Regions from separate parts of the Turicibacter bilis genome, predicted to be linked through region 1. Evidence: a T-box and tRNA genes for the amino acid it is inferred to sense, from the RefSeq annotation. Region 1 holds a T-box; the other regions hold tRNA genes.
What was found. A T-box is a leader RNA that pairs with one kind of tRNA and senses whether it is charged. The one in region 1 lies ahead of serS (serine--tRNA ligase), so its partner is inferred to be a tRNA-Ser.
Positions count from the first base shown of each region.

Region 2: it encodes a tRNA-Ser, which carries the amino acid that the T-box ahead of serS (serine--tRNA ligase) is inferred to sense. The anticodon was not compared.
Region 3: it encodes a tRNA-Ser, which carries the amino acid that the T-box ahead of serS (serine--tRNA ligase) is inferred to sense. The anticodon was not compared.

Region 1 is NZ_CP071249.1:1,868,141-1,876,760, reverse strand. Features, by position in the region: gene gyrB (DNA topoisomerase (ATP-hydrolyzing) subunit B) at 1-683, shown strand, start outside; gene gyrA (DNA gyrase subunit A) at 718-3,177, shown strand; T-box leader at 3,281-3,516, shown strand; gene serS (serine--tRNA ligase) at 3,583-4,857, shown strand; gene J0J69_RS09050 (MBL fold metallo-hydrolase) at 5,300-6,088, shown strand; gene J0J69_RS09045 (CxxH/CxxC protein) at 6,100-6,273, shown strand; gene rlmH (23S rRNA (pseudouridine(1915)-N(3))-methyltransferase RlmH) at 6,427-6,906, shown strand; gene J0J69_RS09035 (hypothetical protein) at 7,135-7,392, shown strand; gene J0J69_RS09030 (transposase) at 7,705-8,079, opposite strand; gene gltS (sodium/glutamate symporter) at 8,380-8,620, opposite strand, start outside.
Region 2 is NZ_CP071249.1:1,028,694-1,037,313, reverse strand. Features, by position in the region: gene J0J69_RS04820 (YecA family protein) at 181-1,338, shown strand; gene J0J69_RS04815 (peptidase U32 family protein) at 1,470-3,395, shown strand; gene J0J69_RS04810 (aspartate aminotransferase family protein) at 3,409-4,683, shown strand; tRNA gene J0J69_RS04805 (tRNA-Ser) at 4,768-4,858, shown strand; gene J0J69_RS04800 (LacI family DNA-binding transcriptional regulator) at 4,922-5,914, shown strand; gene J0J69_RS04795 (sucrose-specific PTS transporter subunit IIBC) at 6,314-7,753, shown strand; gene J0J69_RS04790 (glycoside hydrolase family 32 protein) at 7,851-8,620, shown strand, end outside.
Region 3 is NZ_CP071249.1:1,592,360-1,600,979, reverse strand. Features, by position in the region: gene J0J69_RS07775 (MerR family transcriptional regulator) at 24-785, shown strand; gene J0J69_RS07770 (GGDEF/EAL domain-containing response regulator) at 904-3,279, shown strand; gene J0J69_RS07765 (M20 metallopeptidase family protein) at 3,422-4,603, shown strand; gene J0J69_RS07760 (S66 peptidase family protein) at 4,618-5,517, shown strand; gene J0J69_RS07755 (thymidine kinase) at 5,695-6,297, shown strand; tRNA gene J0J69_RS07750 (tRNA-Ser) at 6,360-6,452, shown strand; gene feoB (ferrous iron transport protein B) at 6,572-8,620, opposite strand, start outside.

The DNA of each region.
Region 1 (8,620 bases):
CCGATTGTCAGTCACGTGATGCGAATATTTCTGAATTATTTATCGTCGAGGGAGATTCTGCCGGAGGATCAGCAAAACAAGGTCGAGATAATAAATTCCAAGCAATTTTACCTCTTCGTGGTAAGGTTTTAAATGTTGAAAAAGCTCGTATTGATAAAGTTTATGCGAATAACGAAATTAAAAGTATGATCCATGCGATTGGAACAGGTGTTGGAGATGAATTTGATATCGAGAAAGCTCGTTATCATAAAGTGGTTATCATGACCGATGCCGATGTCGATGGAGCACATATTCGTACGTTATTATTAACATTCTTCTACCGTTATATGAGACCTTTAGTAGAGCATGGGTATGTCTATATTGCGCAACCTCCTTTATATAAAGTTTCTCAAGGAAAAAAGGTAGAATATGCTTATGATGAAAAACAATTAGAAGAGATTATGTCTAGTTTAGCAGCAACGCCTCGTCCAAATGTTCAACGTTACAAAGGGCTTGGAGAGATGAATGCTGAGCAGTTATGGGAAACAACAATGGATCCAGAAGTACGTACATTATTACAGGTTACTCTTGAGGATGCTGTTGAAGCTGATGAAATTTTTGATATTTTAATGGGTGATCGCGTAGAGCCACGTCGAGAATTTATAGATGCTAATGCTAAATACGTTAAAAACCTAGACTACTAATTTGAAGCAATCACATCTATAAGGAGGAACGAAAATGTCTGCATATGATCAAATTAAACCGCATAATATTGCTAAAGAGATGAGAACTTCATTCATCGATTATGCGATGAGTGTTATCGTATCACGTGCCTTACCAGATGTTCGTGACGGGTTAAAGCCTGTTCACCGTCGTATTTTGTATTCGATGAATGATTTAGGGATGCACAGTGATAAGCCATATAAGAAGTCTGCTCGTATCGTCGGGGACGTTATTGCCAAATATCACCCTCATGGGGATTCATCAGTTTATGATGCAATGGTACGTATGGCACAGGATTTTAGTTATCGCTATCCATTAGTAGATGGACATGGAAACTTCGGTTCAATTGACGGTGATGGAGCGGCCGCTATGCGTTATACTGAAGCAAGAATGTCTAAGCTTGCGATGGAAATGATGCGTGATATCAATAAAAATACGATTGATTTCCAACCAAACTTTGATGGTGAAGAACAAGAACCTATCGTTTTACCTGCTCGTTTTCCAAGCTTATTAGTCAACGGGACAACAGGGATTGCTGTTGGGATGGCGACTAATATTCCACCACATAACTTATCTGAAGTTATTGATGGATGTTTAGCTTATATGGATAATCCTGAAATTGATGTTTTAGGATTAATGCAATTTATTAAAGGACCAGATTTACCAACAGGTGCTTTAATTTTAGGAACAAAAGGAATCCGTTCGGCGTATGAAACGGGGAATGGATCAATCATGATGCGTTCAAAATGTGAAATTGTTGAAGGTCATGGTGGAAAATATTCAATTTTAGTCACTGAAATTCCTTATCAAGTAAACCGTGAGCGTTTAATTGAAAAAATCGCGGAATTAGTTAAGGAAAAACGTTTAGATGGAATTACAGACTTACGTAATGAGTCAAACCGTGAAGGAACACGTATTGTTATTGAATTGCGTAAAGATGTTAATCCACAAGTGATGTTAAATAATTTATTTAAATTAACTCAATTACAAGTGTCTTATGGAATTAATATGTTAGCACTTGTAGATGGACAACCTAAAGTTTTAAACTTAAAAGAAATTATTGCCGCATATATCAAACACCAAGTTGAGGTTATTGTCCGTCGTACGCAATTTGATTTAAATAAAGCAGAAGATCGTGCTCATATCTTAGAAGGGCTTCGTATTGCCTTAGATCATATTGATCGTATTATTGCGATTATCCGTGGTTCATCTACAGATGAAGAGGCATTAAATTCATTAATGTCTGAATTCTCGTTATCTGAACGCCAAGGGAAAGCTATTTTAGAGATGCGTTTACGCCGTTTAACAGGATTAGAGCGCGGTAAAATCGAAGAAGAATATCAAGGGTTAGTCGCATTAATTGCTGATTTAAAAGATATTTTAGCGAACGAAGACCGTGTTCATGCGATTATCCGTGAAGAGTTGTTAGAAGTAAAACACAAACATGGAGATGAGCGTCGTACAGAAATCGTCCGTGGATCTGACTTTGATATTGAAGATGAAGATTTAATTCCAGAAGAACAAGTCATCATTACATTAACAAATAATGGTTATATTAAGCGTCAGCCAATCTCAACATATCGTTCACAAAACCGTGGTGGACGTGGTGTGCAAGGAATGGGAACACATGATGATGATTATGTTAAGGAATTATTATCAACATCTACTCATGATCATTTATTATTCTTTACAAGTAAAGGAAAAGTTTATCAGAAGAAAGCTTATACAATTCCTGAGTACGGTCGTACAGCTAAGGGATTACCAATTGTTAATATTATTGAGATTGCCCAAGATGAGTACATTAGTGCAATCATTCCTGTTAAAGAGTTTAATGATGAAGAATTCTTATTCTTCGCGACTCGTTCAGGGGTTGTAAAACGTACCACATTATCAGCATTTGGTCATATTCGTACTAATGGTTTAATTGCTCTTTCTTTACGTGAAGATGATGAGCTAATTGGTGTAAGAAAAACATCTGGTAACGATGACATTATTATTGCATCAAGTGGTGGAAAAGCAGTTTGGTTTGAGGAAACTGAAGTTCGTCCGATGGGACGTACAGCTGCCGGAGTCCGTGGTATCTTCTTAGAAGAGGGAGAAGTAGCAGTAGGAATGGAAATGGTCACAATGAATCAGGAGATTTTAGTTGTTACAGAAAACGGGTTCGGTAAACGTACTTCAATTCAAGAATATCGTAAAACAAAACGCGGTGGAAAAGGTGTTAAAACATTAACAATTACAGAGAAAAATGGGACATTAGTAGCCATGAAGGCTGTAAATGGTGATGAAGATTTATTAATCGTGACAAATAAAGGTGTTATTATCCGTACACCAATTCATCAGATTTCTCAAACGGGACGTGCAACACAAGGGGTTAAATTAATTCGTTTAACAGATGATCAATTAGTATCAAGTGTAGCAGTTGTTGAACATGAAGAGGCTGAGGAAACTGAAACAACTTCAACAGAAGAATAGAATGGTTACATACAAATAATTAGGTCTTATGCGCATATAATTAGAAACACGATATATACTAATATTGACAAAAAAAATAGTTAATGCTATATTACAATTAAATAAAAAAGCATTGATTAGGAGTAGTACTTTTTACTTGATAGCATAGAGAGTCAGTGGTTGGTGGAAACTGATGTATGAGTAACTAGAAATCAACCTAGGAGTGGAATGAAGAACACAATGGTTAGTATTCATTCACGGTCTAACCGTTATCTTTGTAAGTGGTCTCACTGAAATGTTCCACGTGGAACGCTTAGTGAACAACTAGGGTGGCAACGCGGGTTAAATCTCGTCCCTAATTTAGGGACGGGATTTTTTTGTTTTCTAGAACGACTAATCAAAATCAACTAATAGGAGGAAACACACATGTTAGATTTAAAACGAGTACGTGAAGATTTACAAGGTACAATTAATCGCTTAGAAACACGTGGTGGAGATTTCAGTTATTTAAATAAAATTACTGAGTTAGATGAACAACGTAAAAACATCATTTTAGAAGTAGAGCAATTAAAATCAAATCGTAATGAAGTATCTAAATTAATCGGACAATATAAACGTGAGAAAAAAGATGCTTCTGAATTATTAGCTCAAATGAATGGTGTTGGAGAAAAAGTTAAAGAATTAGATGAACAATTACGCAACATCGATGAAGAAATCAAAAATCTTTTATTAGGTACTCCAAATGTTCCATGTGGAACAATTGCAGTTGGTAAAGATGAAAATGATAATGTTGAAATTCGTAAATTTGGAGAACCAACTAAGTTTGACTTCGAACCAAAAGCACACTGGGATTTAGTAACTGATTTAGATATTATTGATTTTGAACGTGCTGGAAAAATTACAGGAAGCCGTTTTGCTGTATATAAAGGGTTAGGAGCTCGTTTAGAGCGTGCTTTAATTAGCTTTATGTTAGATTTACATACAGGAGATCATGGCTATACTGAGATTTTACCTCCAGTTATCGTTAATCGTGCAAGTATGACAGGGACTGGACAATTACCTAAGTTTGAAGAGGATGCATTTAAATTAGTGGATACTGACTACTTCTTAATTCCAACAGCTGAGGTTCCAGTTACAAACTTACACCGTGATGAGATTTTAAACGCTGAACAATTACCAATTAAATATACAGCATATAGTCCATGTTTCCGTGCAGAAGCTGGTTCAGCTGGTCGGGATACTCGTGGTATTATCCGTCAACATCAATTCAATAAAGTTGAATTAGTTAAGTTCGTTAAACCAGAAGATTCTTATGAAGAATTAGAAACTTTAACAGCAAATGCTGAAAAAGTATTACAATTATTAGGATTACCATACCGTGTCATCGAATTATGTACAGGAGATATCGGATTCTCTGCTGCTAAAACATACGATATCGAAGTGTGGTTACCATCTTATAATGAATATAAAGAGATTTCTTCTTGTTCAAACTTTGAAGATTTCCAAGCACGTCGTGCAAATATTAAATTCCGTCGTGATGCAAAAGCTAAACCTGAATTCGTTCATACATTAAATGGTTCAGGGCTTGCAATTGGACGTACAGTAGCTGCTATTATTGAAAACTACCAACAAGCTGATGGAAGCATTGTTATTCCAGAAGTATTACGTCCATACATGCGTAATTTAGAAGTTATTAAATAAGCATTCCATAAGAAAAAGAGTACCTTAGGTACTCTTTTTCTTATGGAATGCACTAGGATACTCTATCTTTAATTAAAATATTAGGATAATAGATCATCTAAATTGAGTAATCAGGTATATTATCTTCTCGTTTGCTACATTTGCCAGTATTCCTATGTAATGTGGACATAACAGACAAAGAAGTGATATGATTTAACCGTGTGTATGTTTATAATCAAATGATTAGAGTTTTAAGTGATGAGTATCGAATCCCTTAAGTTTTTATTAATCATCATAAGTGGTTATCTTTTATGAGATAGTCTTTCTTTTTTTATCAAATTGATGCTTAATAGGGGTTTGTACTGGATTCATCATGATAAAAATGTTAAAATGAATAATCGAAATAAAAAAGGCTTATTTGGAGTATAAAAAAAGTTTTTTGAATAGAAGAACAGGTGATAGAATGAGAATCTGTGTATTGTCGAGTGGAAGTGTCGGAAATGCAACGATTATTGAAACGGAACAGACAGCAATTTTAATTGATAATGGGTTATCGTTAAAAAAATTACAGGAATTGATTAAAAAAAGTGGATTTGATGAAAATAGAATAGAACATATTTTAATTACTCATGAGCATGGTGACCATATTAAGGGTGTAGGGGTTTGTACTCGTAAGTGGAAATTAAATGTTTGTGCAACGGCAAAAACGATTGATGAGATGTATCGTAAAAATATTATCAAACCAGGTTTTGAACAGACGACAGCGGTTGAAAAAAATGTTTGGTTCGATCTAGGGGATTTATCGATTATGCCATTTAGAATTTCTCATGATGCGGTTGATCCGGTAGGTTATATGATTAAGCAAGGTGAAAAGACGCTTGTTTATGTGACAGATACCGGATATATTACGGGTGATATTTTAAAAACATTAGGAAATGCAGATGCCTATATTATGGAGGCGAATCATAATGTAGAGATGCTTCAGATGTGTAATAGGCCATGGTCGTTAAAACAACGTATTTTAGATGATTGTGGTCATTTATCAAATGAAGATTCAGCGTATGCGATGAGTCAGTTAATTGGGGAAAAGACGAAACATATTTATTTAGCTCATTTAAGTCAGGATGCTAATTTACCTGATTTAGCAGAAATGACAGTTCGTCATATTTTAAAAGAAGAAAATGTTGATTTAAGTAAGTTAAATTTACATATGACGTATGCGATGCATCCATCGAAAGTGATTACGTTATAGGAGGAATAGGTATGTACAGTTGTTTAGAACATATTGAAGAGTCAATGGATCGTTTTTTAGATGAGTATGGAAAGTTACCAATTTTAGTTGAAGTAGAAATTGAACATAAATGTGAGCACTGCGATCAAGTAGCCGTTTATAAAGTGATTGAAGGTATGATGGTCGAAGATGAGGATGAGCTATAAAATCTAGAAAAGTTAGACTAATCATACTGAATAATAGGTTCTAATCTTCGCAGAGATTCTAGTATAATCTCTGCGAAGATTTTATAATAGATAACAATAAAAAATTCCCTGATTAAATGAGGGAATTTCTTTTCATGTATTGGAGGTTTTTTAATGAATATTACAATTATTTCAGTCGGAAAGATTAAGGAAAAGTATATTAAGCTAGGGATTGAGGAGTTTTCTAAACGTTTATCTCGTTATTGTAAGTTAACAATGGTTGAAGTTCCGGACGAAAAAACGCCTGATAATGCGTCAGAACGTGAAATGGAACTGATTAAAGATAAAGAGGGAAAACAAATTTTAAATAAAATTAAAGATAATATGTATGTGATTGCGATGGATTTACAAGGTGATATGAAGACATCTGAGCAATTTGCTAAACAGTTAAGTCAATTAGCTTTAAGTGGAGATAGTAATGTGGCTTTCATTATCGGTGGTTCACTTGGTTTATCTGACGAAGTGAAAAAACGTGCGAATTATAAATTATGTTTTTCTAAAATGACATTCCCTCATCAATTATTTAAGTTAATTTTATTAGAACAAGTCTATCGTGCCTATCGAATCAATAATAACGAACCGTATCATAAATAGAATAAATTAAAAAATACTTCAATTGATTATGTTAAATTTTAAACGAATTTATTCATCCATTGAAGTATTTTTTTGAATTTTTATAAGAGAATCAAAGAGGATTGAAATAAAGGATAAACTAAAATTTTGTTTTAAAAATGTTGAGTCCTAAGATAAAAACTTTCAATAGGAAGTTTATTATCGTATTCTATTAGAGACGGAACATATTGTGGATTGGGTTTATGAGGTGTGAATCAGTTAATAGAAGATTTAACGTGGAAAGATAACCATAAAAGTTTTAGAGCTGCTCAACTTCTTTCTAATTTAGCTATAAGTGATCATGAGAAAAGAATGTTAGTTGATTTTGCTAAACTATATGACGTGGCTAAAAATCCTAAATTTGTGATGGCAAGACATAGTTTGCAAAGAATTTGGCAAGTTGTATTAGCCGGTGAAGAGCAAAAAGATATGATTATGAATCATTTGATTGAGGGTTTTAAAAGTTGAACAGATGAAAAAAATTATACTTTAATTCGATTTGATATCGTGAATGGCTTCAAAAATCTATCTGTTCATTTGAATGACGAAGAAATAAAACTAAAGGCATTAAAATTAATTAAATTAGAGGAAGAGATTAAGTATAGAAAGAAATATACAAGGATATGAAATGAAAAGAGACGTTAATTTCGATAAAAATGAAGCATAAGAGAGTGTATCTATTCTGATACAGTCTCTTTTTTATTTGGAACTTTGTCAAATAGTGTTGCTGATTAAATGGTGACTTGCTTACAATGAATAATTAAATGGAAATCCTAGTGGCTAATCTGCTAGGATTTTTCTTTTTGGTTTGGTTAAGTTTTGAATCATGAGAATACGGAATTTAAAATGATAGAAACTACGATAGCCAAAGGCAATACGCTTAATCACTTTAATTTTGTTATTGATTCCTTCAATCGGACCATTGGTGTATGGCGTTGTGAGCGTATTTTTAATGTAAGATTGATACATTTTAAAGGTTTGAAAAGCGGTTTGAAGTTCAGGAGAGATAAGAGGGTGTTCTATTTCAAGTAAGTGATTGAATCGATCTAAGTTTTTTGTTTGAAGAGCGAAAAGTAAGTCTTGATAAAGATCATAAGTCGATTTTAGCTCAGGAGATAGATCGAGTAGAAAGTTTAAGATATCAATTTCTCGCATCGGTTGTTTGAAACAGTAAACCGATCGATAAGTGGTGGTATTGAGCAGTGTTCACAATGAGTGGGGTGATAAGATAAAATTCCTTTAAAAATAAAGCTAGTCACACCATTTAATTTCACTTCCTCAAGATAATCTTCCGGGAATGTAATGTTTTTATCTTTAATATTTAAGAGTTTTCTAGTAAAATATGAGTTAGACATCAAATTCAATCCTTTCAATATTGTTTTAGCCGATAACATTGTAACAGGATAGAGACGTGATGTCTTTTTTTTTTATGCCATGAAAAAAGGCGTTGCTTAGTCAGCAACACCAAATATTATAGAACTCCATATTAGCAATAGCATTTGGTGTGGCTCCCATTCCAAACCCACAGGTTGCAGAGGCAAAGACAGCTCCTTCGTAATTTTTTCCCATGATACGGTAGGTAATAAAGTAGGCAAATAGTCCAACTAATACAACTTGAGCGATAAGCATCACAAGTAGTGGTAAAGCTAAATCGAGTAGTTGCCATAGTTTAAGTCCCATTAATGCCATCGTTAAG
Region 2 (8,620 bases), 840 kb from region 1:
GGAGAATTTATAAGCTAAAAAATATATTTTTCTACATTTTTCGTGGTTAATTCGCGAAAAAGCAACAAAATGTGAGTGAAATGTAGAGGCGTTTTATATTATTTTCTTTTGCAATTTGAATTATTATATGGTACAGTATAAATTTCGAGTTGACTTTTCTTTTGTAAGGTGGGATTACTGATGCAAAATATGAATGATATTATTAAAGAATCGATGATTGCCAATGCGATTAAATGTAATTATGATGAGAGTTTTGAAACAATTTTAAATAAATTAAAGAAACCTGAATTAAAAGCAATCGTGGATGCACATGGTTTAAAAGGATGTTCATCATTAGCTAAAGGTGGATTAATTGAGCGTATCAAATCAACATTAGCAGATTCAGCTCGCTTAGAGTATATTCTTTGTGGATTAGATGACGTCATGATGAGTGATTTCGTAATGCTCGCAAATGAAACGTATGTATCTGTTGATGATGTCATGAGCGGATGCGTTCATATTTTATATAGCCTAGGATATGTTTTACCAGTTATGAATGGTAAAGAGGTTGTTTATGTGATGCCAGAAGTGGTAAAAGAGGCTTACCAATCAATTGATCAAGCAGCTTTAGAAGAGGCTAAAGTTCGAGTTGATTTAGTTTACTTATATATGAAGGCGCTAGTAAATTTATATGGAGTTTGTGAGTTCAATCAGTTAATTTCAGTGTTCAATCAATATGAAGCACCAGAATTAACAGCAGAAGAAGCATTAAACGTGTTATTCTGTAAACTAACATTCAAGGGTGATGTTCAATCATTCGGTCCATTATTAGTAAGCGATGTATTATTAATTGATTCAGAGATGGATGCTGTTGCACTATATGACATGCAACAAGATAAACCTTATTACATGCCAACGAAAGAAGAGGTTATGCAATTTGGTACAGATCAAGGGGAGTGGACACCACAACTAGAACAAGTTTGCAAATTCATTTCTGAAAATATTTGTGATGATGTAAATGTGGCACGTGAAATTGCACATGAAATGGGTGTCGCCTTCACTTATAAATATCAAGCGAAATTAGCTTTTATGGCACTTGAAAGTCGTGGAATTGAAATTGAATCATACAATGTTGGACAAGCATTAATGATTTTATTAATGGATGCTTTCAACTATGCACGCACATGGGAAAGTAAAGGATTCCGTCAAGTGGATCAAGAAGCTACTTCATTAAATGACGCACAATCTAATCAAGTCGTTGTCCCAATGATTAATCCAATGAAATCAACAAAAGTTGGACGTAATGAACCATGCCCATGTCAAAGCGGTAAAAAATACAAAAAATGTTGTGGACGTTAATATCGAAAAAACACCAGTAGAGCCTTTTGCTCATTGGTGTTTTTTTGTAGGTCTTATGTGGATGACTTAGAATTAAGTCGAAAAAATGATATAATAGAGGAGATATTTTATTAAAGTATAAGGGGAGTTATATGAGTCGATATTTTAATCAGCAAGAAGTCGAATTACTTGCGCCGGCAGGAAATTTTGAAATTTTCAAGCAGATTCTTCATAGTGGAGCAGATGCATTTTATTTAGGTGGAAAAATTTTAAATATGCGTCTGCATCGTAAAGATTTTAATTTTTCGAATGATGAGATTGTCAAAGCAATTCAGATGGCACATGAACTTGGAAAGAAAGTTTATGTCACGGTAAATAATTTATTAAGCTCTGAAGATCTGCTAGAGACAGAGCATTATTTACGTTTCTTAGAATCAGCAGCTCCAGATGCGATTATTGTACAAGATATGAGTATTATTGCGCTCGTGCAGAAGTTAAAGTTAAAGTTAAATATTCATGCATCAGTCATGATGAATGTTCATAACTTAGAGACGATTAAAAAGTTACGTGAACTAGGTGTGACGCGTGTAGTGACATCACGAGATATTGATTTAAACACTGTCAAATTATTCTCTGTTCAAACAGATATGGAGTTTGAGTACTTTGTTCATGGTGATATGTGTGTGGCACATGGGGCACAATGTACATATAGTGGAATTTTGTTTGGAAATAGTAGTAATCGTGGACGATGTATGAAACCTTGTCGTTGGGGATATAAAATTAATCATGGGAATTTACAATATAATACAACTTTCCCGATGGCAGTGAAAGATATGTATATGTATGAACATATTCCAGAATTAATTGATGCCGGAGTTGTTTCATTTAAGATTGAAGGGCGTATGAGAGATGCAGAGTATTTAATTGGGATTATTAATAGTTATCGCGATGCGATTGATCGATACATTGATGATCCTATCGTCTATGACCGTAAAAAAGAATCTCAGACATTATTTAATAATCGTAAACGTGATTTTTCGACAGCTTATGCGTTTGGAAAACCAGGTTTAAGTAATATTAATGAACGTTACGAGGGGACTGGAAAATTTTATAGTACGGGGAAAGTCTTTAGTAAACCAGTTAATGAACTTGATCTAACACAAAAGCGTGTCGAAGAAATTCAAGAGGCATTCACTATTGAGGGAATCTCACATCATCAACCAACATTAAGTGTAAAAGTAAATAACTACGCCTCTGCTTTAATGGCCATTGAAGAGGGTGTCGATTATATTTATTTATCGGGCGAGGTTTTCCAACCTAATTTGCCGTTTAGTAAAAAGGAAATTAAAGATTTAACTTCACAAAAAGGACAATCAAAAATTTATTTAGGGTTACCGACCATGATGTATGAGGATGATTTTGCAAGATATCAACATTTATTGACGGATCAAGATTTAGGAATTGATGGACTACTCGTGACAAACTTAGGAAGCATGCATAAGTTTGGATCATTAGGATATTCAATGCGAGGGGACCATGCCTTAAATATCTATAATGCAATTGCAGCTAACTTTTATCAGCAATTAGGTTTAAGCACAGGAACTATTTCAAATGAGTCACCAGTTAAAAATACAAAAGAATTAGTGACTCAAACTCAATTACCGATGGAAATGGTTGTTCATGGTTCACCAGTTGTCATGTATATGAGTCATGATTTATATGAAAATACAAAAGTGATGGCACCAAGTGAACAGAAAGGGCGTCAGTATCAAGATGCCAGACCATTACTTTTAATTGATGATAAAAATAATGAACATCCTGTTTATCGCGATAATAAAGGAAATAATCACATGTTATTATCAAAAGAATTGTGTTATTTACCATTATTAAAATCACTTCATGAATTAGGTGTAAAGACATTTAGAATTGAAGGATGTCATTATGAATTAGAGACGTTAAGAATGATTATTCAAACGTATAAAAAAGCAATCACAAATTTAGAAGAGTGTCAGAATCTATTTAAATCATTAAACTATGATCATTTAGGGTTTACGCTTGGAGCATTAAATTTTAATTAAGGAGAGGTCATTAATGATTGGCGCTAATCAAATAATTGAGAAAAAGAAAGAATTCTTACTTCCGTCATCTCATCGTAATCACTTTTATGCGAATCCTCCGCAAATCGTAAAAGGAAGTATGCAATTTTTATATGATGATCAAGGAAAAGAATATTTAGATTTCTTTGCGGGTGTTTCGGTGATGAACTGTGGGCATTGTAATCCAGAAATTTTAGAAAAGACGATTCAACAAATGCAAACCTTACAGCATACGACGATTATTTATTTAACAGAGGAAATGGTTCAGTTAGCTGAGAAACTTGCTTCGGTCTTACCGGGTGATTTACGACGTTCATTCTTCTGTTGTACAGGTTCTGAAGCAAATGAAGGGGCAATGTTACTTGCACGTTTATATACAGGAAAAAATGAGTTTATCGCGTTAGAGAATGGCCTACATGGACGTACCTACTTAACGATGAGTGCAACAGGAATACCAATGTGGCGAGCAGATCCAGATTTATCACCTAAGGTTCACTTTGCAAAAACGGTGTGGGATAGTAACACTGATTTAGAACAAGCTGCAAAAGCGTCAATTGAAAGCATCAAAGAAATTATTCAAGCACGTGGTGCTAATCATATTGCAGCCCTAATCGCAGAACCGATTCAAGGGAATGGGGGAATTATTACTCCACCTGCTTGGTACTTTAAAGAGTTAAAACAATTATTAGAAGATAATGGAATTTTATTAATTATTGATGAAGTTCAAACTGGATTTGCACGAACTGGTAAAATGTTTGCGATTGAGCATTACGATGTGGTGCCTGATATTATGACAGTGGCCAAAGCATTAGGAAATGGGATGCCAATTTCAGCATTCTGTACGACGGATGAAGTAGCAAAGGCTTTTACTAAACCATCGGCATCGACATTAGGGGGAAATCCTGTTTCATCTGCGACTGCGCTTGCCGTGCTTGATTATATTGAAAAATATGAGTTATGTGAGACAGCCGCTCATTTAGGAGAGATGTTAAAAGAGGGACTCATTGCTCTTCAAGCTAAATATTCATTAATTAAAGATGTTCGTGGCATCGGCTTAATGTTAGGGGCGGAGCTAGTTAAAGAAGACGGACAACCTGCTTCAGAGGAAACAGATGTCATTTTAGAAAAGTTAAAGGATCGTGGGATTATCGTTGGAAAGAATGGATTAAATCGAAATGTATTAGCCTTCCAACCGCCACTAGTCATTACGGAAGCAAATGTTCAAACATTACTTCATGAGTTAGATGAGGTATTAGCAGAACTTCAATAAAAGGATAGAGAGTACTCTTAAACTGAGTACTCTTTTTTCTAACAACCTATTCTAAAAGATAATGGCATGATATAATTTAAAGATGGAAAGGTACTCAAGTGGCTCAAGAGGATGTCTTGGAACGGCATTAGGACGAGAAATCGTCGCGAGGGTTCGAATCCCTTCCTTTCCGCCAGTATGAAAATAATATGAGAGGTTCATAATCGATCATTAGGATAAATAAAGGTGTGATTGAAACGTGTCAACGATAAAAGAGGTAGCCAAACGAGCTGGTGTCTCGGTTGGAACTGTCTCGAAAGTGATTAATAATATTGAAGTAAAGCCAAAAACGAAACAGGCGGTTGAATTGGCTATCAAAGAACTAAATTATCAGCCAAATGTCTATGCGCGTGGTTTGAAAGTTAGCCGAACGAATACGGTGGCACTCATTTTACCAACCGTCTGGCATCCTTTCTTTGGTGAATTGGCTTATAACATTGAAAAAAATTTAAGACAACATGAGTATAAAATGATTCTTTGTAATTCCGAAGGTGACTATTTAACCGAATTATCTTATCTGACGATGGCAAAACAGAATCAAGTAGATGGGATTATTGCGATTACATATAGTGATATTGAACATTATGTTTCATCGAATATTCCATTGATCAGTATTGACCGCTTTTTTAATGATGAAGTACCTTATGTGAGTAGTGATAACTTCTTAGGTGGCCAGTTAGCCGCAAAACATTTAGATGAAGCGGGATGTCAATCACTGTGTTTTATCGGAGCTGGTTCTAAGAAAGAAAATACAACAAGGAATCGAAAAAAAGGATTTATTGATTACTGCGAAAAATATCAAAAGACCTATGAGATCTTTGATTTAATTGGCAGTCAATCTGAGTTTCATGAGAAAATGGAGCAGTTTTTACTAGAAAAAATTATTAAAGAACATTCAATTGATGGAATCTTTGCCGTAACAGATGCCTATGCTTTAGAAGTGATTAATTTTTTAGAAAAACATCAAATTTCAATTCCAGATGACGTACAGATTATTGGTTTTGATGGGGTGAAATCCTCTAAACATGATCAAATTGAAATTTCAACGATTCGTCAACCGATTGAAGAGATAGCTAAAGAGAGTGTTGCAGCAATCATTCATTTGATTAATAAAGAAACGATTGAAAAAGAAATTCTTTTACCTGTACACTTTATCCAAGGGAATACAACGAAACGACAAAAAGACAGCTAATCGAAAAAAGAGGCTGTCTTTTTTTATGGATTAGATTCTGAGTAACTTTCCTATACATAGTGAGCGTGTTATTGATGATTTTTGAATGACGGTTGCTTAATATATACAAATAGATTTATAGAATATCAGACTTAGTATCATTAAACATGTTTCAATCAGATCGCTTCTTATAGAATTAATCTTCATTAAAGTGAAAGATACTATGAAAAAAGTAAGAACGGATAGAACTTAGACTAAATGAAAACATTTTTTGAAAACGTTAAAAAATGTTGACGGTTACAAAAAAATATATTATGATTATACCATAGAAAGTGAAACGTTTCATTTTTAAGTGAATGAGTAGTTTCTTTTTTAGGAATAAAAATGAAACGTTTCATTTTTATATAAGGAGGAATCAGTATGGCAAATAATCAATACCTTGAAGCTGCAAAACAAATTGTTGCTTTTGTAGGTGGGGAAAACAACGTCATTCGTGTTGCAAGTTGTGCCACACGTTTACGAGTTGTTGTAAAAGATGATAAAAAAATTGATGTTGATCAAATTGAAGCAATGGATCTTGTTAAAGGAACATTTAATAATGGAGGGCAATTTCAAGTTATTTTAGGAACGGGGATTGTGGATCAAGTTTATCGTGAGTTTGTGCAAGTAACTAATATTCAAGAAGTTAGTAAAGAAGAATTAAAAGAAGCAGCTGGATCAAAGTTAAATGTCTTCCAACGTATGCTAAAATCGTTAGCTGATGTGTTTGTTCCTATTTTACCAGCTTTAGTTGCTGCTGGTTTATTAATGGGATTAAATAACGTCTTAACGGCACAAGGGTTATTCATTGAAGGGAAGTCTTTAGTTGAAGCTTATCCGCAAACGGCCGATTTAGCTGAGATGATTAACTTATTCTCAAATGCAGCCTTTACGTTCTTACCAGTGTTAATTGGATTCTCAGCGACTAAAATTTTTGGAGGAACACCCGTTCTTGGGGCTGTTATTGGGGCAATCATGATTCATCCAGATTTATTAAATGGATATGATTATGGACAAGCCTTATTAGATGGTACAGTTCCAGCATGGAATATTTTTGGTTTTGAGATTGCAAAAGTAGGTTATCAAGGAACGGTATTACCAGTTATCGTATCATCATTTGTTTTAGCTAAGATTGAACAACGATCACGTAAAATTGTACCAGCAATGTTTGATAACATCATTACACCATTAGTTTCAGTGTTATTAACGGCAGCTTTAACATTTATCATCATTGGACCTGCAATGCGCGTGGTAGGAGATGGACTAACAGAAGCTGTAATGTGGTTATTCTTTAGCTTAGGCCCAGTCGGGGGAGCAATCTATGGTGTAGCTTATCCATTATTAGTAATTACAGGGATGCATCACTCATTAGTAACTGCTGAGACGCAAATTTTGGCCAATATCGGAACATTAGGCGGGTCACCAACCTTTGCGGTTGTTGCAGCATCAAATGTGGCGCAGGGAGCGGCTGCTTTAGCCGTGATGTATCTCATGAAGCGTAATGCAAAGATGAAGAGCTTGGCTTCAGCAGCTGGAGTATCTGCTTTACTTGGAATTACAGAACCAGCGGTGTTTGGGGTTAACTTAAAGTTTAAATATCCGTTTATTGGAGCTTTAATTGGTTCGGCTGTTGCCTCTGCTTACTGTACGTTTATGCAGGTTTTATCAGTTTCTCCTGGACCAGCAGGAATTCCTGGAGTTATTGTGATTCGTCCAGAATCAATGATCCAATACATGGTGACTTTAGTAATCGCATTTGTGATTGGATTCATTGCGACAGTGATTTTAGCCAAATTATTTAACAAAAAACAAAATGTTTAATTAACAAAATGACTGCTTTAATTTCTTTGGAGATTAAAGCAGTTTATATTAGTAAGAATAAAATAAAACGATTACTTTTTTAAGGAGTGTGCAGAAGATGGAGTGGACGAGAGAACAGCGTTATCGACGCATCGAAGAGGTATCAAAAGAAGAGTATGATGCATTAAAACAGCAGGTTAGTCAGTGTTGTTACCGACAAACATATCATAATCAACCAATTACAGGTTTATTAAATGATCCGAATGGATTTAGTTACTTTAACGGGGAATATCACATGTTCTATCAATGGTTCCCATTAGGTCCTGTACATGGGGTGAAGTATTGGTATCATACGACATCAACGGATTTAGTTCATTGGAAAGATTGTGGGATTGCTTTAGAACCCGATCGTTCTTTTGATAGTCATGGTGTATTTTCCGGGACAGCGATTGAACATGATGAAAAATTATATTTAATGTATACAGGGAATGCGCGTGATGAAGAGTGGGTTCGTTATCCAACACAATGTTTAGCAATTATGGATAAAGAAGGGCATATTGAAAAATATCCAAAGCCTGTGATTAAGGCTGCGCCTGAAAATGTAACCGAGCATTTTAGAGACCCTAAAGTTTTCAAGATTGATGAATCATTTTATTGCTTAGTTGGAGCTGAAATAGATGATCATCAGGGAACAGTCGTTTACTATGAGTCAAAAGACCTAATTCATTGGAATTATAAAGGAGAAGTTCAGACCCAGTTTAAAGGGAACGGCTTTATGTGGGAATGCCCAGACTACTTTACTCAAAATGGTAAAGGTGTTATAATTATATCGCCTCAGGGAATGGAACCGGAAGGAGATAAATATCAAAATATTTTCCAATCAGGGTA
Region 3 (8,620 bases), 280 kb from region 1:
TAAATCTACAAGGAGGGATGACCATGGAATATACGATTCAAAAGTTAGCTCATTTGGCTGGCGTTAGCACAAGAACTTTGCGTTATTATGATGAAGTTGGAATCTTAAAACCAGCTCGGATTAATTCATCAGGCTATCGTATTTATAGTCAAAAAGAAGTCGATCGTCTGCAACAAATTCTCTTTTATCGAGCGCTCGAGGTTGGAATCGATGAAATTAAACAGCTTCTTTTAAATCCATCGTATGATGAGCTAGATGCTTTAAATGATCATTATCAAAAACTCCTTGAAAAACGTGCACAAATTGATTTACTTATTCACAATGTTCAATCAACGATTGCCATGAAAAAAGGAGAGAAACCAATGACAAACAAAGAAAAATTCCAAGGATTAAAACAACAATTGATTAAGGAAAATGAACAAAAATACGGAAAAGAAATTCGTGAAAAATATGGAGATGAAAAAATTAACCGTTCTAACAAACAATTCGCCAATTTAAGCGAAGAAGAATTTAATCAGATGAATGAATTAGGACAACAAATTTTAGAAAAATTAGCAATAGCTATGAAGACAAATAATCCTCAAGGTGAATTAGCACAAGAAGTCGCAAAATTACATCATCAATGGCTAGGCTATACATGGCCAAGTTATAGTCGGGAAGCTCATGCTGGACTAGCTCAAATGTATGTATCTGATGAACGTTTTACCGCATATTATGATGATGCAGTTGAAACGGGTGCAACTCAATTTTTATGCGATGCAATTTTATACTATACTTCGAAATAATCGCAAATCAGACAGAATAAAAGTTCTGTCTTTTTTTATGGTTTTTTTATGAAACATTCTCTTTAACTCTGATTTTGTTTATAATAGATACTAAGATTAATAAAGAAGAGGAAGAGGTATGGAGTATAAAAAAATTAGGTTTTTAATTTTAAGTAAAACCAATGAAATAGAGAGAATGTTAGATGATTTGTTTATTGAACATCAAGAACAAATTAGTTTAAATTGTAAAACCTATCAGAATATTCGAAATCATGACGTAAAGGAATATGATTTTATCATTATAGATAATAGTGAGTTAGATGATTCGATCGAAATGATTCGTCAAATTAGACATCAAATGAATCAGAATATTCCGATTTTAATGTGCATTAATCAAGAATTCATGCAAAAGTTAAATGACTGTATTGAGGCAGGAATTTCTGATTATATTGTGAAACCTTATACAAAAGAAATGTTAAAGTTAAGAATTCAAAATAACTTAAATTTAATTGACGCATTTAAAATGTCAAAAAATAAAGAGTTACAATTTGATGCGTTATTAAATAATACTCCGTATATGGCGTGGTTCAAAGATAAAGAAAGTCACTATATTACCGTGAATCGTGAATTTAGAGAACATTCGGGAAAAGATGATGAAACTATTCATGGTCGAGACGATCAATTCGTTTGGGATGGGCAAATCGGAGATCGTTGTCGTGAATTTGATTTAATTGTGATGAACGAACGTCGACAAATTATGTTTGATGAAATTATTCCTGGTAAAAAAGGATATCGTCAATTTAATATTTATAAAGCCCCAGTTATGGATGAAATGGGAGATGTTATTGGTACGATTGGGATTGCTCGAGATATTACAGAACTTAGAAATAAAGATACTAAACTCTCAATCATTTTAGAAAATATTCCATTTGCTGTTTTCTTAAAAGATATGAATGGAATTTATATTGATGTGAATACGAACTTTCTAAATTTATGTCAATTAACACGCGATGAAATTATCGGACGAACTTGTTATGAACATGCATTAAGTGAAGGATGTATAGAAGAAGATCATTTAATAATGGATACCCTTGAGAGCAAAGTATTTATTCGAAAAATAATGATTGAGGGAAATGAACGTACATTAGAAATTTATAAAGCTCCTGTCTTTGATATTCAGGAACAAATGATTGGAATTGTTGGGGTAATGAAAGATATTACAGATATCATTCAAACTCAAGAACATATTAAAACATTAGCTTATACTGACTTTTTAACAAGCTTAAAAAATCGTCGTAGTTTATATCATTATCTTGAAAATGATCTAGCCAATAAAAATATTCCATTGACTGTCTTGTTTATCGATTTAGATAACTTTAAAAAGTTAAATGATAGTTTTGGTCATCATGTGGGAGATAAAGCTTTAGTTCATATTGCAGAAAAACTCGCTAATATTTGTGACGATGCTTTTGTAGCCCGTGTAGGTGGAGATGAATTTGTTGTTATTTGGGAACAAATTAGCGATGAGATATTAACTCAAAAGCTAGATCTTTTATTAAATAAGATGCGAACAGAATTTAGTAGAGGCGAGTATGCTAACATTGTTTCAGTGAGTATTGGGGTGGTTCGAAATGAATGCTCGTCAGGAGATGTTGAAACGATTTTGTTAAAAGGGGATTTAGCGGTTTATAAAGCAAAAGAAAAAGGAAAAAATCAGTATGTTATTTATACAGATGACCTTGAACGTGAGCGATTATTTAATTTACAAATGGAATATGATTTAAGACACTCGATTCAAAATAAGGAAATCAATCTATTTTACCAACCCCAATATACAGTTGATAAAGAATTAGTCGGTTTTGAAGCATTATTCAGATGGAATCATCCAAGATATAAACATATTCCTGTCATTGAGATTATTCGTTTGATTGAAGAATTAAGATTAATTGAGGAAGTTAGTGCATATGTTTGTCTTCAAGCTTTTGAATTTGCTAACGAAATTAATCAAAATAGAGAAAATCCAATCGTTGTCTCAATTAATATTTCTGCGTTACAAATTATGAATGATAACTTTGTGGATAATTTTAAATCACTGATTAAACAAGCAAATGTTAATCCGAACTATATTGGAATTGAAATTACAGAGACTGTTTTAATGCAAAATATTAATGAGAATATTAAAAAAATACGTGAACTAAAAGATTTAGGAATCACTATTTCACTTGATGATTTTGGAACAGGCTACTCATCATTGAACTATTTAATTAATTTGCCTTTATCAAAGGTGAAAATTGATCGTAGTTTTATTAAAGGGATGGGGAAGCAAGATGAATTTAAAAGCCTTGTCCGACTGATTATCGATATTGCACATTCGTTACAATTACCCGTCATTTCAGAAGGTGTTGAAAATGAAGAGGAATTAGAAATACTGAAACAGATGGATATTGATAATATCCAAGGGTATTATTTCTCAAAACCTATTTCAAAAGAAGATGCTTTATTATTAATTAAATAAACAAAAAGTAGAAGATCTTAATTGAAGATTTTCTACTTTTTTTTGTTTTTAACCACACTTAAAAATAATGAGTTGACTATACATTTTTTAACAAGGTGATTTCATATAATGAATTATCTTATAGTATATAGGAGGATTAGAGATGTATCAAAAAGTTAAGGAAATGGTCGATACCATTTATCCACAACTCATTGCTATTCGTCGCGACTTACATCAACATCCTGAACTAGGTCTAGAGGAATACCGAACATCGGCGTTAGTTTTAGACTATTTACAACAGTGGAATATAAAAGTAACCCAACTTATTGGAGAAACAGCCATCGTTGGCTTAATTGAGGGAAATCCGGGAGAGAAAACAATTGGGTTACGAGCAGATATGGATGCTCTTCCCATTGAAGAGAAAACAGGGGCACTATATGCCTCATTAATACCAGGAAAAATGCATGCTTGTGGACATGATGTTCATACAACAATTTTATTAGGGGCTTCTTATATCCTTCAACAGCTAAAAGAAGAGTTTAAAGGGAATGTTAAACTTTTTTTTCAACCAGCTGAAGAAACAGTAGGTGGAGCTAAACCAATGATTGAAGCAGGATGTCTGGAACACCCGAAAGTCAATCATGTATTAGGACTTCATGTTCGTCCAACTTTAAATGTGGGTGAGGTAGGATTTCATTATGGAAAGTGTCATGCGGCAAGTGACACCATTATCATAAGCATTAATGGAAAACAAGCACATGGAGCCTATCCACAAGATGGAATCGATGCAATTTTAATTTCGGCACATGTCATTACGGCATTGCAAAGTCTGATTAGTCGTAACTTATCTCCATTTGAAACAGCTGTTCTTAGTTTGGGGATTATTGAGGGAGGAACGGCTGGGAATATTGTTTGTGATCAAGTCACAATTAAAGGAACATTACGCACCCTTGATCAAACGACACGTGTTTTTATGAAAAAACGGATCATTGAAGTTGCAGAAAACACTGCAAAAGCTTTTGGAGGAAGTGCAGATGTTCGTATTGAAGAAGGCTATGCACCACTTATTAATGCTCACGCCATTACAGATGCTGTTGCTCATGTCGCAAGGAAGCTACTTGGAGAAGATAATGTAATTATTATGGAGCATCCAAGTCTTGGGGTTGAAGATTTTGCGTATTTTGCGGAGGCTGTTCCATCATGCTTTTATAATTTAGGAACATCAAATCCTCATAAAGGAATTCAAGCAGCTTTGCATGAGAATACATTCGATGTGGATGAAGAAGCCATTAAAATCGGGGTTTGTTTACAAGTGTTATCAGCACTTCATTTGCTAGAACAATAAAGGGGGAAGAGAGCGTGATTGAACCAAAACCATTAAAAATGGGAGGGAAAATAGCAATCGTGGCACCGGCAGGACCATTAGAAGCAGAAACCGTCTTTAAAGGAGAGGAAGTTTTAAAAGAAATGGGTTTTGATGTAATCATCACTCCTAGTTGCTTTGAACGAAAAGGTTACTTAGCAGGATTATCGGATCGCCAACGAGCAGAAGATATTATGATGATGTTTGCAGATGATGAAGTCGATGCTATCCTTTGTATGAGGGGCGGATACGGTTGTAATCGGATTATTCCATACTTTAAAAACTTCAAATTTGAAAACTATCCGAAACCATTTATCGGTTATAGTGATATTACTTACTTGCACCTTTTCTTCAATCAATACCATCATCTGATCACCTATCATGGCCCCATGCTAAAAGATCTTCTCCTTAAAAATGAAACAACGACTAATCATTTTTTAGAAACTATTATGGGAGAGACAACTTTTGATATGATTGATGTTCCGTATTATAATCAAACCGTTTGTCCCGCTTCCGGAATTTTAGTTGGGGGAAATTTGACGATTATTTGTTCGACGCTCGGAACCCCTTATGAAATTGATACACGAGGAAAAATTTTATTTATCGAAGAAGTTAATGAACCTGTTTATGCGGTTGACCGATTACTCATGCAACTCAAATATAGTGGAAAGCTAAACGATGCAGCGGGAATTATTTTAGGTGACTTCAATGTTTATGATAAAAAAGAAACAGACAAGTTACTTAAACGCACACTAACATCTTGTCATAAACCGATTGCCTACAATATTCCAAGTGGACATTGTAACCCACTAATTACCCTTCCACTAGGTGCTTATGTTACTTTAAATCCTCAAACAAATAGTTTATCTATCCAACAAGGATGTACTTGCCAATAAGAAAAAGCGATAAAATCCTAACTGATTTTATCGCTTTTTGTATACGCGGGAAATAATTTGGAAATTAAAAGGTTGGCTTGAATCTTAAAAGAAGTATCTGTTATAATTATCAAGATGTTCAAATTTTGATAGAAAACATAGAGAAATGTAGGATAGGATGAAAGGTGGTTTCATAGTATGTATGATGTTCGACAAGAAGGTTGGGTAGAAGCAATTTGTGGTAGTATGTATGCAGGAAAGACTGAGGAGCTAATCCGTCGTTTAAAGCGTTTAGACTTTGCGCGCCGTTCATATTGCTTATTCAAACCAGCTATTGATAATCGCTATAGTGACGACGAAGTCGTATCACATAGTGGATTAAAAATGCCGTCAATCGCGATTGAACACCCAATTGAGATTTTAGATTACATTAAAGACGATACATATGCTGTTGCAATTGATGAAGTGCAATTTTTCGAAGAAACTATCGTTGAAGTGGTTGAACACTTAGCAGATAAGGGAATTCGTGTGATTGTTGCAGGCCTTGATAAAGATTTCCGTGGTGAACCATTTGGAACAATGCCAGCTTTATTAACAAAAGCAGAGTTCGTGACTAAGTTAACCTCTATTTGTAGTGTTTGTGGAGCATCTGCGACACGTTCACAACGATTAATTAATGGACAACCTGCTTCATATTTTGATCCAATTATTCAAGTCGGAGCTAAAGAAGCATATGAACCACGTTGCCGTCACTGTCATGAGATAAAAGATCGTCCAGATTGTTTAGGTTTAAAAAAATAAAAAAATTAAGATAAATGATTGACAATATAATTATATTTCGGTATAATCTATATTGTTGATACGGAGGAATACCCAAGTCCGGCTGAAGGGATCGGTCTTGAAAACCGACAGGGCGTGAAAGCGTCGCGGGGGTTCGAATCCCTCTTCCTCCGCCATAACAAGATAATAATTCACACGTCATGTGTGATTTTTTTTTATTCTTTGTAAGAAAATATTATCGTTATAATAGTAGGGTACAAAAAAGGAGCTAAATGATTTTAGCTCCTTTTTTTATTTATGATTTATGGCAAGTCTTCGCCTTTGTACATCCTGAACATCCACAGCTACATCCATTTGATTTTTGATTACGTAAGATTTTGCGGATTGCTAATAGTAAAGCAATGATAACGATTAGAGTAATGATAATAGTAGCTGTAGAAATGTTATGGGTTTGAATAAAAGTACCACCTTGATAAATCACAAGAGCCACAACATAAGCTAAACCTGTTTGGTATCCAATAGCAATCCATGTCCATTTCCAAGACATCATCTCACGTTTAATCGCACCAATAGCAGCGAAACACGGAGCAGCCAGTAACGTAAAGGCCATGAAGGAATAAGCACTTAAGGGGATGAATAAAGCTGACATATTTCCAAGTAGCTCGACTGATTCCTCTGTCATTTCCTCACCTAAACCAAATAATACCCCAAACGTTGCAACGACATTTTCTTTCGCTAAGAATCCAGTTACAGTCGCCACAGCTGCCTGCCAATTTCCAAATCCTAAAGGAGTGAAAATAGGGGCAATGACACGACCGATTGAAGCTAAAATACTCTCATTCGCTTCAACCATTTCAAGTGACCAATTAAATGATTGCAAGAACCAAACGACACCTGAGGCAACGAAAATAATCGTTCCTGCTTTATAAATAAACGCTTTAGCACGATCCCACATATGAATTAAGACACTTTTAAAACTCGGAACATGATATTGTGGAAGTTCCATAATAAATGGGGCAGGATCACCAGCAAATAACGGCGTTTGTTTTAAAATAATTCCTGAAAGAATAACCATCCCAATTCCTAAGAAGTACATCGAAGGAGCTACCCAAGATTGAGTTGGGAAAAATGCACCTGCCATTAAAGCAAAGACTGGTAATTTTGCTCCACAGGGAATAAAAGGTGTTAACATAATCGTCATACGTCGATCCTTTTCATTTTCAATGGTACGGCTTGCCATAACTGCTGGCACACTACATCCAGAACCGATGAGCATTGGAATAAAAGATTTTCCCGATAATCCAAATTTTCTAAACACGCGATCCATAATGAAAGCCACGCGTGCCATATATCCACAATCTTCTAATATTGAAATCAGTAAAAATAAAATCATAATTTGTGGAACAAATCCTAAAACCGCACCAACTCCACCGATAATTCCATCCACAATCAGACCAATTAGCCAATCAGCTGTCTGAATACTTTCTAAGAAAGCTGCGACATTTCCTTGAATGAATTCACCAAAGAACGAATCATTAATCCAGTCCGTCGCAAAGGTACCAATAGATGTGATAGAAATATAATAAATTCCCCACATAATTAAGGCGAAAATCGGAAGAGCTAGCCAACGATTAGTCAATAATTGGTCAATCTTATCTGAAGTCGTTAAATTACCTTGCATTGATTTTTTGACATACTGTGACACTAGTTGACTAATATACTCATAACGCTCATTCGTAATAATACTTTCGCTATCATCATCAAACTGTTCTTCACAAGCAATTGTCATCTCCTCAAATTTAACCTTCACACTTTCAGGTAATGATAATTGTTTTACCACACGGGTATCACGCTCAAATAACTTTATACTGTACCAGCGAAGAAGTGGTTCAGGAACAGCCCCTGATAATAAAGACTTCATTTCGTGCAACATCCGTTCAATATCTGAACTGAAAGTTGGCATCGCAGGTGCTTGTTTAACAGAAACAACGGCTTCAATTAACTCGTTTAATCCTTTTTGTTTTAAAGCTGTCGTCTCAATGATACGACATCCTAATTGTTTGGATAGTTTGGCAAGATGAATCTTTGTTCCATTCTTTGTAACGATATCCATCATGTTTAGTGCAATGACCATTGGAATAGTGGTTTCCATTAATTGCGTGGTCAAATAAAGGTTCCGTTCAATATTAGAAGCGTCAATGATATTTAAGATGACATCTGGTTGTTCATTTATTAAAAAATCACGAGTAATAATTTCTTCCGGAGTATATGGAGAAAGTGAATAAATCCCTGGTAAATCGACAATTTTAATCTCTTTGTTTCCTTTTAAATACCCTTCTTTTTT